Regions from separate parts of the Paenibacillus sp. J22FR83 genome, predicted to be linked through region 1. Evidence: riboswitches for the same ligand, from Rfam matches in the RefSeq annotation. Region 1 holds a riboswitch; the other holds the start of a gene.

The links. Region 1 has a riboswitch for thiamine pyrophosphate ahead of AC58PV_RS09190 (ABC transporter substrate-binding protein). Riboswitches for the same ligand answer to the same signal wherever they lie in the genome.
Region 2: it holds a riboswitch for thiamine pyrophosphate, as region 1 does, so the genes downstream of both, AC58PV_RS05040 (thiamine phosphate synthase) here and AC58PV_RS09190 (ABC transporter substrate-binding protein) in region 1, are expected to answer to the same signal.

The regions. Positions count from the first base shown of each region.
Region 1 covers NZ_JCAUAM010000004.1:160,460-168,138, forward strand. The annotation lists gene AC58PV_RS09170 (sensor histidine kinase) at 1-1,088, shown strand, start outside; gene AC58PV_RS09175 (DUF3369 domain-containing protein) at 1,085-2,653, shown strand; gene AC58PV_RS09180 (hypothetical protein) at 2,735-2,875, shown strand; gene AC58PV_RS09185 (patatin-like phospholipase family protein) at 3,146-3,997, shown strand; TPP riboswitch at 4,080-4,188, shown strand; gene AC58PV_RS09190 (ABC transporter substrate-binding protein) at 4,371-5,387, shown strand; gene AC58PV_RS09195 (thiamine-binding protein) at 5,416-5,706, shown strand; gene AC58PV_RS09200 (ABC transporter permease) at 5,706-6,473, shown strand; gene AC58PV_RS09205 (ABC transporter ATP-binding protein) at 6,492-7,268, shown strand; gene AC58PV_RS09210 (TatD family hydrolase) at 7,255-7,679, shown strand, end outside.
Region 2 covers NZ_JCAUAM010000002.1:341,264-348,942, reverse strand. The annotation lists gene AC58PV_RS05055 (MBL fold metallo-hydrolase) at 33-779, shown strand; gene hflC (protease modulator HflC) at 878-1,750, opposite strand; gene hflK (FtsH protease activity modulator HflK) at 1,747-2,754, opposite strand; TPP riboswitch at 2,938-3,036, shown strand; gene AC58PV_RS05040 (thiamine phosphate synthase) at 3,177-3,782, shown strand; gene thiO (glycine oxidase ThiO) at 3,798-5,027, shown strand; gene thiS (sulfur carrier protein ThiS) at 5,011-5,214, shown strand; gene AC58PV_RS05025 (thiazole synthase) at 5,219-5,986, shown strand; gene thiD (bifunctional hydroxymethylpyrimidine kinase/phosphomethylpyrimidine kinase) at 6,370-7,212, shown strand; gene thiE (thiamine phosphate synthase) at 7,209-7,679, shown strand, end outside.

The sequences.
Region 1 (7,679 bases):
CAGTTGAGGTTATTTTCGACTCATCGGAAGAAGAATTGCTGCTCCAACATAGAACAAAGCTGATTTTGTTCGTTGGACTAAGTATTGCGATTGTACTTTCAATTTTATTATGGTTAATCCTAAGAGTAATTGTTATCCGGCCGTTAAGCCGGTTGCGTGAAGCAGCTGTAATTGTAAAACAAGGTGGAGAGTTGCCCAAATTGCAGTTCAAAGCTTCGCCTGAAATTGCTGAAGTTTCTGAAGCATTCAATGATATGGTCAGTAACTTGGATGAACGGTATCAGGAGTTGCAGCAGGCCTTGACTACCTTACAGGTTACCCAAGATCAGCTTGTACATTCGGAGAAAATGGGAGCCTTAGGCAGTTTAGTTGCAGGCGTGTCGCATGAAATTAACACCCCAATTGGCATTGGTGTAACGGCTATCAGCTACTTGGACCAGAAAGCGAAAGAGTTCCAGGCACTGTATGAAGCAGGGAAAATGAAGAAATCCGACTTGGAGCAATTTCTATCGATTTCCCATGAGAGCATTGTGATGGTCCAATCGAACTTGGAGCGAGCGTCTTCTTTAGTTAAAAGCTTCAAACAAATCTCCGTGGATCAAAGTGTAGAGATGAAACGGACCTTCCTATTCAAAGAATATGTGGAAGGAATTATCGCGAGTTTGAAGCCTGCACTCAAGAAAACTCATATTAAATTGGACGTTTACTGCGATGATCAACTGCAGTTGTATACATACCCAGGCGCTCTATCACAAATTATTACGAATTTAGTTATGAATTCTCTGAATCACGCTTACGATGCGGATGACGATGACGGATGTTTAAGTATCCGAGTGCTAGACTATCCCGATCATGTCATGCTAGCTTATTCAGACGATGGGAAAGGGATGTCTGAGGAAGTGTTGGATCATATTTTCGATCCCTTCTTTACAACAAGCCGGGGGCAAGGTGGGACAGGCCTAGGCATGAATATCGTATACAATCTTGTAACGGAATCGTTAAATGGTACGATTCAATGTTCAAGCGTACGAGGACAGGGCAGTTTATTTGCAATTACAATCCCCAAAGAGGAGGAAGCTGAGATATGACAAATGAAGTGGAGTCTGTCGATCAGGATGAGCTTCTTTTTGCTGCTGAGGAAGATAGCGTTGCAGCAGCAAATCTAAGGACTGTGGAACAAGACCCGTGGATCGTACTCATTGTCGATGATGAGAAGCAAATACACCAAGTTACCAAAATGGTGCTGCAAGATCTCGAATTTGCTGGCAGAAAACTGGAGTTTCATAGTGCTTATTCTGCTTTGGAAGCGAAACAACTGTTGAAAGAACAGCCACAAACGGCGCTTATCTTATTAGATGTTGTCATGGAACAAGAAGATGCAGGATTGCAAATTGTCAAATATATTCGCGAAGTGCTGAATAACCAAGCTGTACGTATTATTTTGCGGACGGGCCAGCCAGGACAAGCTCCTGAACGAACGGTTATCATGGATTATGACATTAATGATTATAAAGAAAAGACGGAGTTAACATCGCAGAAATTGTTTACTACGGTAGTCACGGCGCTGCGCTCCTTTCGAGATATTAAAACGATTGAGAAAAGTAGAGTTGGCCTGGAAGAAATTATTAAGTCTTCGGCGACCTTGTTCGAGTTACAGTCCATGAAGAAATTTGCGTCTGGCGTTCTAACCCAAATGACATCTATCGTTAATTTACATAAGAATGCGATACATTGCAGTTTTGCCGTAACGAAAGGGATCGAGGACATCTACATTCTTGCAGCCAGCGGCGATTATGCGAAGAACCAAGATGCAAGAGCTCGTGATGTGGTTCCTGTCGAAGTTCTTGAGGAAATTGAATTAGCTTTCCATACCCGCAAAAGCAGCTTTGCTGCGGATCGTTTCATCATCTATTTCCAGAGTAAGATGGGGATGGAAAACGTAATCTATATGAACGGTTTTAATGCCCTAAGTGAATGGGAGCATTATTTGGTTGATATTTATTGTGCGAATGTTTCTGTTGCTTTCGAGAACATTTATTTGAATAATGAGCTTGAAAGTACACAGCAGGAAATCATTTATACCATGGGCGAGATTACAGAAACGCGCTCACAGGAAACAGGTCATCACGTTAAGCGAGTAGCCGAGTATTCACGTCTGCTGGCGCTGAAATACGGCTTATCTGAGCAAGAAGCTGAAACGATTCGACTAGCAACACCGATGCACGATGTAGGCAAGGTTGGGATCCCGGATGCCATCCTCAATAAACCGGGTTCTTTATCCAAAGAAGAATTCGAAATTATGAAAACACATTCTAACTTAGGCTATGAAATGCTCAAGCATTCGAATAAAAAGGTGCTGCACGCCGCGGCAATTATCGCTCATCAGCATCATGAACGTTACGACGGGACGGGTTATCCACAAGGGCTAAGTGGGGAAAACATTCACTTATATGGCCGGATAACAGCCTTGGCTGATGTATTTGATGCACTGTGTAGTGATCGTGTCTATAAGAAAGCATGGGAATTAGATCGCGTCTTGGATTTATTGAAATCGGAGCGCGGCAAACATTTTGACCCTGTCATTGTTGATCTCTTTCTGAACAATCTGGACGAGTTTATGGTCATCAAGGAACTGTACAAAGAAAATCGTTAATAACCTTAATGATTTCAGTGAATTGGCATAAGATTAGGATCACCTTCTCATACTACGGTTGAGATGATGGAGGTGAAAGGAATGCCTAAAGTAAATCGACCTGATAAAAAAAATAATCAACAAAATGCTGCTCACTTCACGGAAGAGGCAGAGACACTAAAAAAGCAGAATGCGGCTGAGTTTCCTCCTAGCCTAAATAACATTAGTAAAAACAAATCATAATTGTAGTATGGTTACCGACCCTTGCTCCTCGGAGCAGGGGTCTTTGGTAATTTCATGAAGGTGTCCCATTAGTTAAGGTTCGAAAAGTTGACGTACACGTTAAATTTCGGCAAAAATACGGTTGAACTGGGATTTCCCCTAATTTGTCTTAGAAAGTAGGAGGAAATCTTCGTCTTCGTCTCATTTTCGAAGAGGGAAGCCCGTTTCTTTTAATTTACAATTCCTGTATGCTAGAAAGGGGCTTGAGACAGACAGAAAGAAGGTGTCACCATGGAAGGGATTGGACTCGTACTGGAAGGCGGAGGTATGCGAGGGGTATACACCGCGGGAGTCTTGGAATACTTTATGGAGCAGGATTTATATTTCCCCTATGTGGTGGGTGTTTCAGCGGGCGCGTGCAATGCGGTTTCTTACATTTCTAAACAACCTGGGCGGAATAAAAAGGTAACGATTGACTATGTTGCGGATCACCGTTATTTAAGCTATCGCAACTTGTTGCGCAGTAAGAGCATATTTGGCATGGATTTTATTTTCAATGAGCTGCCGAATAGACTAGTACCCTTTGACTATGACACGTTCTACGCTTCTTCACAGCAATTTGCAATAGGTACAACAGATGCGCATACCGGGGAGCCGATTTATTTTACGAAACATCAGCTTCAACAGGAAACGATGCCCATCGTACAAGCTTCGAGTTCGTTGCCTTTTGTAGCTACGCCGATTCATTATGAAGGCAGAACATTATTTGATGGCGGATTGGTCGATCCGATTCCGGTACAGAAATCAGTCGCTGACGGCAATAAAAAGCATATCATTGTATTAACGAAAGAACTGGGCTACCGCAAACGGCCGTTCAAGCAGCGTTGGTTAGCGAAAAGTTTTTATCCAAAATATAACGGCCTTGTGAATGTGCTTGTGAATCGCAGCGAAATTTATAATTCTACACTTGAAACAATTGAACGAATGGAAGCGGATGGCAGTGCTATCATTATTCGACCTTCAACCAAAGTAGAAGTAGGACGAATGGAGAAAGATCCGCGGAAACTCGAGAAGTTACATGAACTAGGTTACGCAGATGCGCAGAAGATGGGATTGCAGTTAAAGGATTGGTTATTACACTAATGGGTGTAATTATACCCATACAACGGCAAATAGGGATAACTTGCTTATTTAGTTAACTAGGGTTATAGTAATGTAAATTGAATAGTAACCATCCGGGAGCTTGAGTAGTCAGGCTGAGAGTGCGGGATATACCGCTGACCGTTCGATCTGATCTAGATAATGCTAGTGCAGAGAATGATTGTACACGACTATACGTGTACGAATGTCAACGTATACGCCGCGAGAGACCTTTGGTCTTTAGCGGCTTTTTAGTTTCTATTAACTCCTGGGGTAATGCCAGCGTAGAATTTGATAGAATTGCACTGGCGCTCCCGGATAACGGGGGCTTTTTCGTATGGTTACATCAAGATCCACAGAGAAGGGGTAGAAGAATATGAAATGGAACAAAATTGCACCATTGTTGTTAGTCAGCTTTACCGTAGTAATGGCAGGTTGCGGCAACGACACAGGAAAGTCAGTTCAACCGACAGAAGGAAGTAAAAAGCTAACTGACGTAAAAGTTGTCCTAGATTGGACGCCAAATACGAACCACACGGGGTTGTATGTCGCGAAGGATCAAGGATTTTTTGAGCAAGAAGGCTTGAATGTGCAAATCATTTCCCCTGGCGAAAGTGGAGCGGATACGATGATCGCTTCTGGCGCAGCAGAGTTTGGGGTGAGTTATCAAGAAAGCATCACGCAAGGTCGTATTCAAGGAGTGCCACTAGTCTCGATTGCTGCAGTTATTCAACATAATACCTCTGGCTTTGCTTCACCGGTTGCGAAGAATATCAAATCACCGAAGGACTTCGAGAACAAATCGTATGGCGGTTGGGGTGCCCCTTCCGAAAGTGCCATGATTGAATCCCTGATGCAATCAGAGAAAGCGGATGCGACAAAGGTGAAAATGGTTAATATCGGTGACGCGGATTATTTTACAGCGGTCAAACGCGATATCGACTTTGCATGGATTTACTATGCATGGACAGGCGTAGATGCGGAACTTCGTGGTGAGCCGATGAACATGATTTATTTGAACAAATATTCGGAGAAACTGGATTATTATACACCTGTATTGGCGACAAATGAGAATATGATCTCTTCGAAGCCAGAAATCGTGAAGGCGTTCGTTGCTGCAGCGACCAAAGGGTATCAATTTGCCATTTCCAAACCGGAAGATGCGGCAAACATATTGATTAAAGCTGTTCCAGATCTAGATCCTAAGCTGGTCGTTGCTAGTCAAAAGTGGTTAAGCCCACGTTATCAGGATGATGCGGCACGTTGGGGTGAGCAAAAGAAATCCGTGTGGGAAAACTACGCCACGTGGATGCTGGATCACAAGCTTTTAGAGAAGAAGTTGGATGTGGATGCGGCATTTACGAATTCATTTTTACCTGAAAGTAAGAAGTAATTCCTAAATTGAAGAGGAGATGTCCATCATGGCTAATGCACTTGTTAGTATTCAAATAATCCCGAAAACAGTAAACGGTGAAGATGTCATTCCGTATGTAGATCGAGCCATCGAAGTGATTGCAAAGTCTGGTGTTAAATATTTTGTTTCACCGCTGGAAACAACGATGGAAGGTGAGTTGGATCAACTCCTTCTCATTATTCAAGATATGAACACAGCCATGATTGACATGGGCAGCCCGAACGTCATTTCTCAGGTTAAAATTTACTTCAATCCGTCAGGTGCTTCAATGGACAAGTTAACGGAGAAGTACAGATAATGAACATCCGTCGCTGGATTCAAGCAGGATGGCCGCCACTTGTGGTAGTCATCCTTCTGTTGTTTATTTGGCAGTTGGCTGTCTCATGGGCTGGAACCGCAGACTGGCTGCTTCCAAGCCCGCTCAAAATATGGCGAGACGGTACCACAGATATGCCGCGCGTATGGATGCATATGTGGGCTACCGTTCGTTTGATGTGCATGGGTTTTAGTATCGGTGCCATCGGTGGTGTACTAGTTGCCAGCGTACTACATAGGCTTCCTTTCGTTAAAGCGGGTTTCTATCCACTGCTGATCCTATCGCAAAATATCCCAGTTATTGCATTGGGACCACTGTTAATTATCTTATTTGGTTTTGGCCTATTACCTAAACTTATATTGATTTCACTTGTCTGTTTCTTCCCTGTAACGATGTCAACGTTAGATGGCTTCATGCAGACAGATCGCAGCATGTATAATTACATGCAAATGATTGGTGCATCGAAACGCCAAATTTTCTATAAATTAGAGATGCCTCATGCTTTGCCATTTCTGTTTACTGGGCTCAAAATATCCGCTACTTATAGTGTGATGGGGGCAGTTATTGCTGAATGGCTAGGCGGAAATGTGGGTCTTGGCTATTATATGATCTTACAAAAATCAGCCTTCCGTGCAGACCGGGAATTTGTGGCAATCGGAATTATCGTGATTCTGAGTTTGCTCTTTTTCTGGCTCATCGCTGGGTTAGAGAAGCTCATCATTCGTTGGAACGTCAAACGTTCCTCGTAGGAGAGGAGGGCTGTGGCCATGAGCAAATTAAAGCTTACTGGGATTCATCATATGTTTCCGAATAAAAAAGGGCAAGTCACCGTGCTTGTAGATATTCATATTTATGTCGAGCAAGGCGAGTTTGTATCCATCATTGGCCCTTCTGGCAGTGGTAAGAGCACCTTATTCCATATCATAGGTGGACTCGTGCAGCCGACATCCGGTGAAGTGTGGCTGGATGACGAGAAGGTGACAGGGAAAAAAGGACTTATTTCTTATATGCCGCAGCAACCGGCCTTGTTCCCATGGCGCTCTATTGAGGAAAATGTAGCACTAGGGCAGGAAGTAGCCGGAGAGTCGCGCTCTGCGGCGATCGCCAAAGCTAGAGAATGGCTGCCGAGAGTTGGACTAGGAGGCTATGAACGGGAATTTCCACATGTCCTGTCAGGTGGGATGCAACAGCGTGTTTCGTTCTTACGCGCTTTATTAAGCCCGCAGGAACTTATGTGCTTAGATGAGCCATTCGGTTCCTTAGATGCGTTAACACGGCTTGATATGCAAGCGTGGCTTCTTAACATTTGGGAGCACAATAAACGCTCCATCTTATTTGTCACCCATAGTATAGAGGAGGCACTCTTCCTATCTGATCGTATTTATGTGCTGTCTAATAAACCTGCAAGTATCTTGGAAGAGTTGAAAGTACCATTTGCAAGACCACGTCAGGAATCTATCATGCAGGAATCAGAGTTTATCGCACTAAGACAGCATATACAGGGACTCTTGCGACGGGAGAAAACAAACAATGTCAGCTATTGATGCACATATTCATCTCGATATGTACGACGAAGAGTCAGCGAAATTGATAATTGCAGAACTAGAAGCTTCGCAGGTGTTGGCCTTAATCGCGGTATCCCGCCATCTAGATTCCTGCAAAGCAACGAAGCAATTGAAGTCGCTTGCTCCCGGTCGCATTTTTGCGGCTTACGGATTTCATCCAGAACAAGAGTTGCCTACGACAGAGCAGTTGGACGCATTAATAGATTGGATGAGTGAGCATGTGAATGACATGATCGCAGTTGGTGAAATTGGACTTCCATATTACACGCGTCATGAAGTAGAAGGGGCAGGACAGGCGTTTGACGTAACACCTTATATTGGGTTGTTAGAGCGTTTCTTGCAGCTTGCTGCTCAGTGGGACAAGCCAGTTGTCCTGCATGCCGTATATGA
Region 2 (7,679 bases), on a different contig from region 1:
TCAACAATTATAAGATAAGAGGTGCTAGAAGAATGAATCTTCAATTAATTCGCCATGCTACAATTTGGCTGGAATACGCAGGAATTAAAGTTTTAATCGATCCGATGTTTAGTGACGCTGGCGCCAACCCGCCGATCGTGAATACAGCCAATCCGAAAAGGAACCCGCTCGTGCCTCTGCCATTTCCGTTAACTGAAATTGGTCAACCTGACGTGATCATCGTGACCCACCTGCACGGGGATCATTGGGACGGGGCGGCCGCGCAAGCGCTGCCTAAATCAACACCTATCCTGTGCCAACCAGGGGATGAAGAAGCCTTTACTACTGCGGGGTTTACGTCCGTAACGGCGATCCAGGAGTCTTATAAGCTACGGGGAGTAACCTTGTTCCGAACGGGTGGACAGCATGGGACTGGTGAAATAGGGAAATTGATGGGGCAAGTATCCGGCTTTGTATTTACAGCGGCGAACGAGCCGGCATTGTACCTCGCGGGGGATACGATATGGTGCGACGATGTTCAGCAAGCGCTGGAAGAACATCAACCAGCTTGGACCGTTGTCAATGCGGGTGGCGCTCAGTTCGAAGTCGGCGATCCCATTACGATGGATGCGAACGATGTGGTAAGCCTATGCAGATACGGACCTTTCACGCGAGTCGTTGCCGTTCACATGAATGCGATCAATCATTGCCACGTGACGCGTGCGGATTTGCGAGATAGATTGACAGTAGAAGGGTTGTTGGAGCAGGTTGTGATTCCAGAAGATGGGGAGTGGGTTTGAGAGCAGAAAGGAAAGAAGGTTAACCACATAAATAAAAAGCATGCCATCCTAAGATGAGCATGCTTGCTTTGGTTGTACCTAGTTGTGGCGTAATAATATTATTTACCAAGTAAAATTTTGGTGTACGGGGAATCAATCGGCAGCATAATGACGGGCTCCCCTTGAAATGACACCAAGTAACTATCCAACGTACGGTAGAAATTGTAAAAAGCAGGGTCCTGGCCGTAAGCGGAGTTATAAATTTTAGCCGCTTCTTGCTCGCCTTCGGCTACAATTTTCTTCGCATCCGCTTGCGCTTGTGCGATCAATTCGCTTGCTTGGCGATCGGCTTTGGAGGTGATTTTCTTCGACTCCTCATCGCCCTCGGACAAGTACTTCGCCGCAATGGATTGACGGTCAGAGATCATCCGTTTGTACACGCTTTGTTTGTTGGACTCAGGTAGATCCGTACGCTTGATGCGCACATCAACGATCTGAATGCCGTAGTTATCGCGCTCCATCAAATCCGAAACTTCCTTCGTAATCTCATCGTTCAAATTCCCGCGCTGCGTATTTTCGCTGATAATATCGCTGTAATTGATCTCCGACAACTTCCGTCGGACGGTGTTGTACACAGCGGCATCAATCCGCTCTTCCCCGCCAGTGATCGATTGAATCGTGCGCAAGAATTGCTGCGCATCATCAATGCGCCATACCGTATAGTTATCCACTTCGATCGGCTTCTTATCTTTGGTCAGAATGGAAGTAGGTTTGCTGTCATACACCATCTGATATTTAGGAAGCGTGCGGACCGATTCAATGAACGGAATTTTAAAATGAATACCAGGTTCTGTCTGGATACGAACAGCTTCTCCGAATTTAAGAACGACGCGGTATTGGCCTTCTTTCACAATAAAGATGGAAATCAGGAAGAAAATGACGAGAACGACACCAAGGATGGATCTCAGAATCCATTTATTTTGTACGGTCATTTCGCAGTCCCTCCAGTCGTACCTGTTGCAGCAGCAGGTGTACGCAACAGCTCATTGATTGGTAAATATTTAACGGTTTCGCCAGTGCTGTCACTGATGAAAATTTTGGCATTCGGCAATATTTTCTCTAACGTCTCGATGATAAGCCTGCTCTCGGTTACTGATTTATTATTGGCATACTCCGCATAGAGGGCATTAAACTTCGCAACATCCCCCTGTGCATTCAAAATCCGTGATTTCTTCTGAGCTTCGGCATTCTCGATCAGTGCCTGCGCGTTACCGCGCTCCCGAGGAAGGATATCATTCTCGTATTTTGTTGCCACGTTTATCTTCGTGTTTTTCTCTTCACGTGCGTTCGTTACATCCTTAAAAGCATTCTGCACATCGCCCGCTGGCGGCTCAATATCTTGGAATTTCAAATCGATAATATGAATGCCCGTTTGATATTTCGTCTGCATTTCAATCAAACGCTCCTTAACCTTGCCTTGGACCTCAGTTTTTCCTTCAGTAATGGCAAAGTCTAGCGCCGTCGCGCCGATTACCGAACGAATCGCTGCACTTGCCGAGTTGCGTAAGAACAATTCAGCATTATCAATATTGTACAAATAGTTCTGCATGTCACTGATATTCCATTCCACTACGGCATCAGCGGATAAAATATTTTCATCCCCCGTAATCATCATCGCTTCTTCATCTACGGGTGTAATTTTACCACCAGCTTCACGGAAGCCGATTTGGATGCGTTGTGTCTTTTTGGCAGGTAATACAATCACTTGTTGAATGGGAAAAGGGAGTTTAAAGTGAAGCCCAGCCTCCTTCTCGGTCGTATATTTACCTAATGTGAGAATAGCCGCCTTCTCATGCTCCTGTACTGTGTAGAAAGTGGAAGATCCGAAAATAAGAACGAGAACGATGACAAGGCCGATTACAATTTTGGTCATCAAGCCTGGCGGGAGGGAGGAGGGTCTTCGTCGATCAGATTCTGGCAGTACAAACGGTTCCATGGCAAACACCCCTTAATATAAGTTTTACTTATAGTCCTATACGGGAAGTATTGGAAATGGTTTCAGGGAGATGAGGTTAATTCTCAATAAATTGAGAAAGGTTAGGGCACTGCCAATGAAAATGGAAAATTGGTATTTCCAAGAGTTGGCTGTCATGCTATGATGAGTAGTAATCGCATACGAATGAATCCCTAGGGGCGCCGAGAGGCTGAGACAGTGTAGACTGAACCCTTTGAACCTGATCTGGTTTATGCCAGCGGAGGAAAGTGGAACGAGCTTTGGAGCCGATTTTATTGTTATTTATGATGAGGCAGCCTACAACCACTTTCCTGAGGAAAGTGGTTTTTTTGTATTTATTTGCACAGTCGAGATGATTCACATGGTTAAAAATAGTGAGATTTCGTGGAGAGGAGTCGCCTTCAATGTCTGAGAAAGAGCTGCATGTCATATCGAGTGGGAAGATGGCATGGTCTGAGATCGCAAAGATTGCGGCGCAGATTCACCCGTATGTCACAGCGATTCATATTCGGGAGAAAACGAAATCCTTGGATGAAGTGTTCATCGGCATTCAGTACATAGTAGAGCAAGGAATTCCGGCGAAAAGCCTGTACGTTAACGGTTTTCCCTCCATCGCTCTGGCTTTGCAAACAGGAGGACTCCAGCTGCCAGGTACGACGCCGCCTTTGGTTATTCAGGATGAGTTGTGCCGGGGCATACAGCGCATCGGAGTCTCTGTGCATGGGGCGGTTGAGGCGAGTTGGCGTGAGAAAGAAGGAGCCGATTATGTCATGTTCGGTCATATTTTTGCGACAAACTCCAAGCAAGGCGTGCCGCCTAGGGGTCTGGAGCAGTTAAGACAAGTAGTTAATGGGGTGAACATTCCTGTCATTGCAATCGGCGGGATGACACCTGCGAGAGTCCAATCGGTTCTGGATGCAGGAGCATCCGGCATCGCAGTGATGAGCGGAATATGGGAAGCAGCGGATCCGCTTGGAGCCGTTCTAGCCTATCATGATGAGCTTCAATAAATAGAGGTGAGCGAAATGTCAGCAACAAGATCCCATGTCATCATCGTTGGCGGTGGTGTTATCGGTACATCCATTGCCTATTACTTGGCTAAAAGAGGGCAGTCCGTCACGCTGCTAGAGCGCGGTCAACTAGGCACAGAAGCCTCGGCTGCGGCGGCAGGCATGCTCGGCGCGCAGTCCGAGATGGAAGACACGGGCGCCCTGTTCCAGTGGGCGCGTCTAAGTAGATCTATGTTCCCCGAGTTGAGCGGGGAACTGAGAGAACTCACGGGCATCGACATCGGCCTCGTCCGTGAGGGGCTCTTGAACGTCGCGCTCAGCGACGTTCAAGAGGCGGAGTTGCGCGCGCGGGAGAAGCTCCAGCGCGCCGCGGGCGAGCAGGCCCAGTGGCTCAGCGCAGCTGAAGCCACGGCCCTGGAACCCGCGCTGAGCGCAGCGACGCGCGGAGCCCTGTACCTGCCCAGCGATGGGCAGGTCGATGCTCCGCTGCTGGCGGCCGCGTTCGCGCAGGCCGCGCAGGTGCTTGGGGCGAAGGTGCAACCGTTCGCCGGGGTGCAAGGGCTGCTGACCGCGCAGGAGCGGGTCATCGGCGTGCAGACGGCCGCCGGTCCGCTCTACGGCGACCACGTGGTCGTCGCCGCAGGCACGTGGAGCGGTCAGCTGCTTGGGAGCATCGGCATCGAGTTGCCGATGTATCCTGTGAAAGGCGAGTGCTTCTCCGTGAGGACGCCGAAGCCTCTCTTGAAGAAAACCCTGTTCTCGCCAGGGTGCTATATCGTTCCGAAAGCCGGCGGACGGCTGGTGGTCGGCGCGACGGTCGTGCCGCACAGCTATGACCGCAAGGTGTCGCTCTCGGGCTTAGCCGAGCTGATGGAGCGCGCGAGGGAGTTGATGCCCGCGCTCGGCGACGCCGAGTGGGAGAAGGCTTGGTCGGGGCTGCGCCCGCAGACCGCCGACGGGCTGCCCTACATCGGCAAAGTGCCGACGGTGGAGGGCTTGTATACAGCTTGCGGACATTACCGCAACGGAATTTTGCTGAGCCCGATCACCGGAAAGGTGATGGCGGATTGGATTTTGGGCGGAGATGGCGCAGGTGAGCAGGGGAAAGCATCTATAGCTCCTTGGCTGAATGCATTCAGCCCTGATCTGTCCCCTAGAACCGAGCGGGTGAGTAACAGTCACGAGGGTCAGGAACCTTTTTCAGCCCAAGGAAAGGAATTGATAAGCATTGAAACTGCACATTAATGGTCAGCAGGTGGACGTACCCGATACGATTCGAACCGTCGTGGAGCTGCTTGCCCACTTCGATTTATGCGACAAAATGCTCGTGGTAGAGCATAACGCAGCCATTTTACATAAAGAAGATCACGCTGGTGCTGAGCTGGCGGAAGGCCACAAAATTGAGATCGTTCATTTCGTTGGAGGAGGATAAAGACATGTTAAAAATTGGTCCATATGAATTTCGTTCACGTTTGCTGCTAGGTACGGGGAAGTTTCCAGATTTTCAGATTCAAAAACAAGCGGTGGATATCTCCGAGTCGCAAATTCTGACCTTTGCGGTTCGTCGAATGAATATTTTTGAGGCGAGTCAGCCGAATTTCCTGTCGATGCTGGATACGTCGAACTTCACGTTGCTGCCGAATACAGCTGGTGCCAAAACAGCAGAAGAAGCCGTGCGCATCGCGCGCTTAGCGAAAGCCTCTGGCTTGTGCGACATGATCAAAGTCGAGGTGATCGGCGATGAAATGACGCTGCTCCCCGATCCCGTGGAAACGCTGAAAGCATCCGAAATGCTGCTGGAGGAAGGCTTTATCGTGTTGCCTTATACATCGGATGATGTTTTGCTAGCTAAACGTTTGCAAGCACTCGGCGTACATGCCATTATGCCTGGTGCATCACCGATTGGTACGGGGCAAGGGATAATTAACCCGCTGAACCTGAGTTTCATCATCGAGCAAGCAACAGTACCTGTGATCGTGGACGCGGGAATTGGCGCACCTTCCGACGCATCATTAGCTATGGAAATGGGCGCCGACGGCGTGCTATTGAACACGGCCGTATCAGGTGCCAAGGATCCTGTCAAAATGGCTTACGCCATGAAACTCGCGATTGAAGCAGGACGCGCAGGCTTTGAGGCAGGGCGGATTCCGAAGAAGCGATATGCGTCGGCAAGTTCTCCGATGGATGGATTGAGTCGAGCGTAGGGTCGTGTGGGGTTGAGTAGATGAGTCAGTTGTAAGGGAAATTCAAGGTTCATTGTTACTCGGAGTCGCAGTGTTTTCCTCATCCAACAGTGGCCTATTTGTTTGAAAAGTGCAAAAAGGCATCTATTTCACTCCATTGAGGCAATAAATGACCTGAAAGTTGCAAAAAGGCAGTTATTTAGGGGCAAATGGTTCAATTTGCTGTGAAAGCAGCGAAAAGGTTGCAGATTTGCACTTTTTTATGAAATTGAGGCGTTTTGGTCGGAAAAGGATGCCTTTTTGCAACTTTGGAGACGTAGACTTTGATTTGGATTTGGATTTGGACTTGAGTGGTACTTGGATTTGGACTTGATTGGAGTGCTGAGTCGGAAAGGGGGAGTAACGTGGCGATTCACAAAGCATTGACGATTGCCGGATCAGACAGCGGTGGTGGTGCCGGCATTCAGGCGGATTTGAAAACGTTTCAGGAGCTCGGTGTATACGGCATGTCCGTGATTACGGCTGTCACCGCGCAGAACACACTTGGTGTGCAAGGGGTTTATCCGATGAGCGGGGAGGCAATTGAACGCCAACTGGCTTCTATTGGAGAAGATTTACGACCGGATGCGTTGAAGACAGGGATGCTTTTTAGCGGGGAAATTATTCGTATTGTCGCGACGGCGATTAAGAACTATGCGTGGAAACAGATCGTTGTGGACCCGGTGATGATTGCCAAAGGTGGAGCTTCACTCTTGCAACAGGAAGCGATTGACGCGATGATTCAGCAGTTGCTGCCACTTGCAGATGTGGTAACACCAAATATCCCCGAAGCGGAAGTACTCAGTGGCATGCAGATTACGGATGCGGACTCACGGCAAAAGGCAGCTAGACGAATTCACGCCTACGGCTGTAAGCATGTGATGATCAAAGGCGGCCATGAAGCGAATACCGAGCATGCGACGGATTTACTGTTTGATGGCGTTTCTTTTACCGAATTTACGACTAAAAGGCTGCACACGCAGCACACGCATGGAACGGGCTGCACATTTGCTGCAGCTGTGACTTCGGGGTTGGCGCAGGGCCTTACGACGAAGGCGTCTCTGCAGTTGGCCAAAAGCTTCATCCACGCAGCGATTTCGGAGCCTTTACATATCGGAAGCGGGCATGGACCGACGAATCATTGGGCTTATCAGCAGGGCGTGCGGGGCGCTGCTCTGAAAGAGACAGCCACGCGAGGTGCACGATGAGCGCCATGTTGACTGCGGAAGAGCTGCGTAAGGCGCTGCGTTTGTATTTGGTGATGGGCAGCCCCAATTGTGGCGGGGGAGATCCGTATGAAGTGTTGGAAGCCGCCATCGACGGCGGCATCACGATGTTTCAGCTGCGCGAGAAGGGCCCCGGCGCCCTGCAGGGGCTGGAGCTGCTCGCGCTAGGCGCGCGGCTGCGCCGCCTTTGCGCGCAGCGCGGGATACCATTCATCGTGAACGATGATGAACGGTTGGCTCTAGAGCTTGAGGCCGATGGGATTCACATCGGCCAAGAGGATGCCCCAGCCGCCGCGGTGCGCGAGCGGCTGCCGAACATGATCGTGGGCGTGTCGGCCCACGATCTGGGCGAAGCCCAGTCGGCGCTGGCTGAAGGCGCCGACTACTTAGGCGTAGGCCCCCAGTACGCCACGCGCACGAAGCTCGATGCGCGTGAGGTCCAGGGGCCA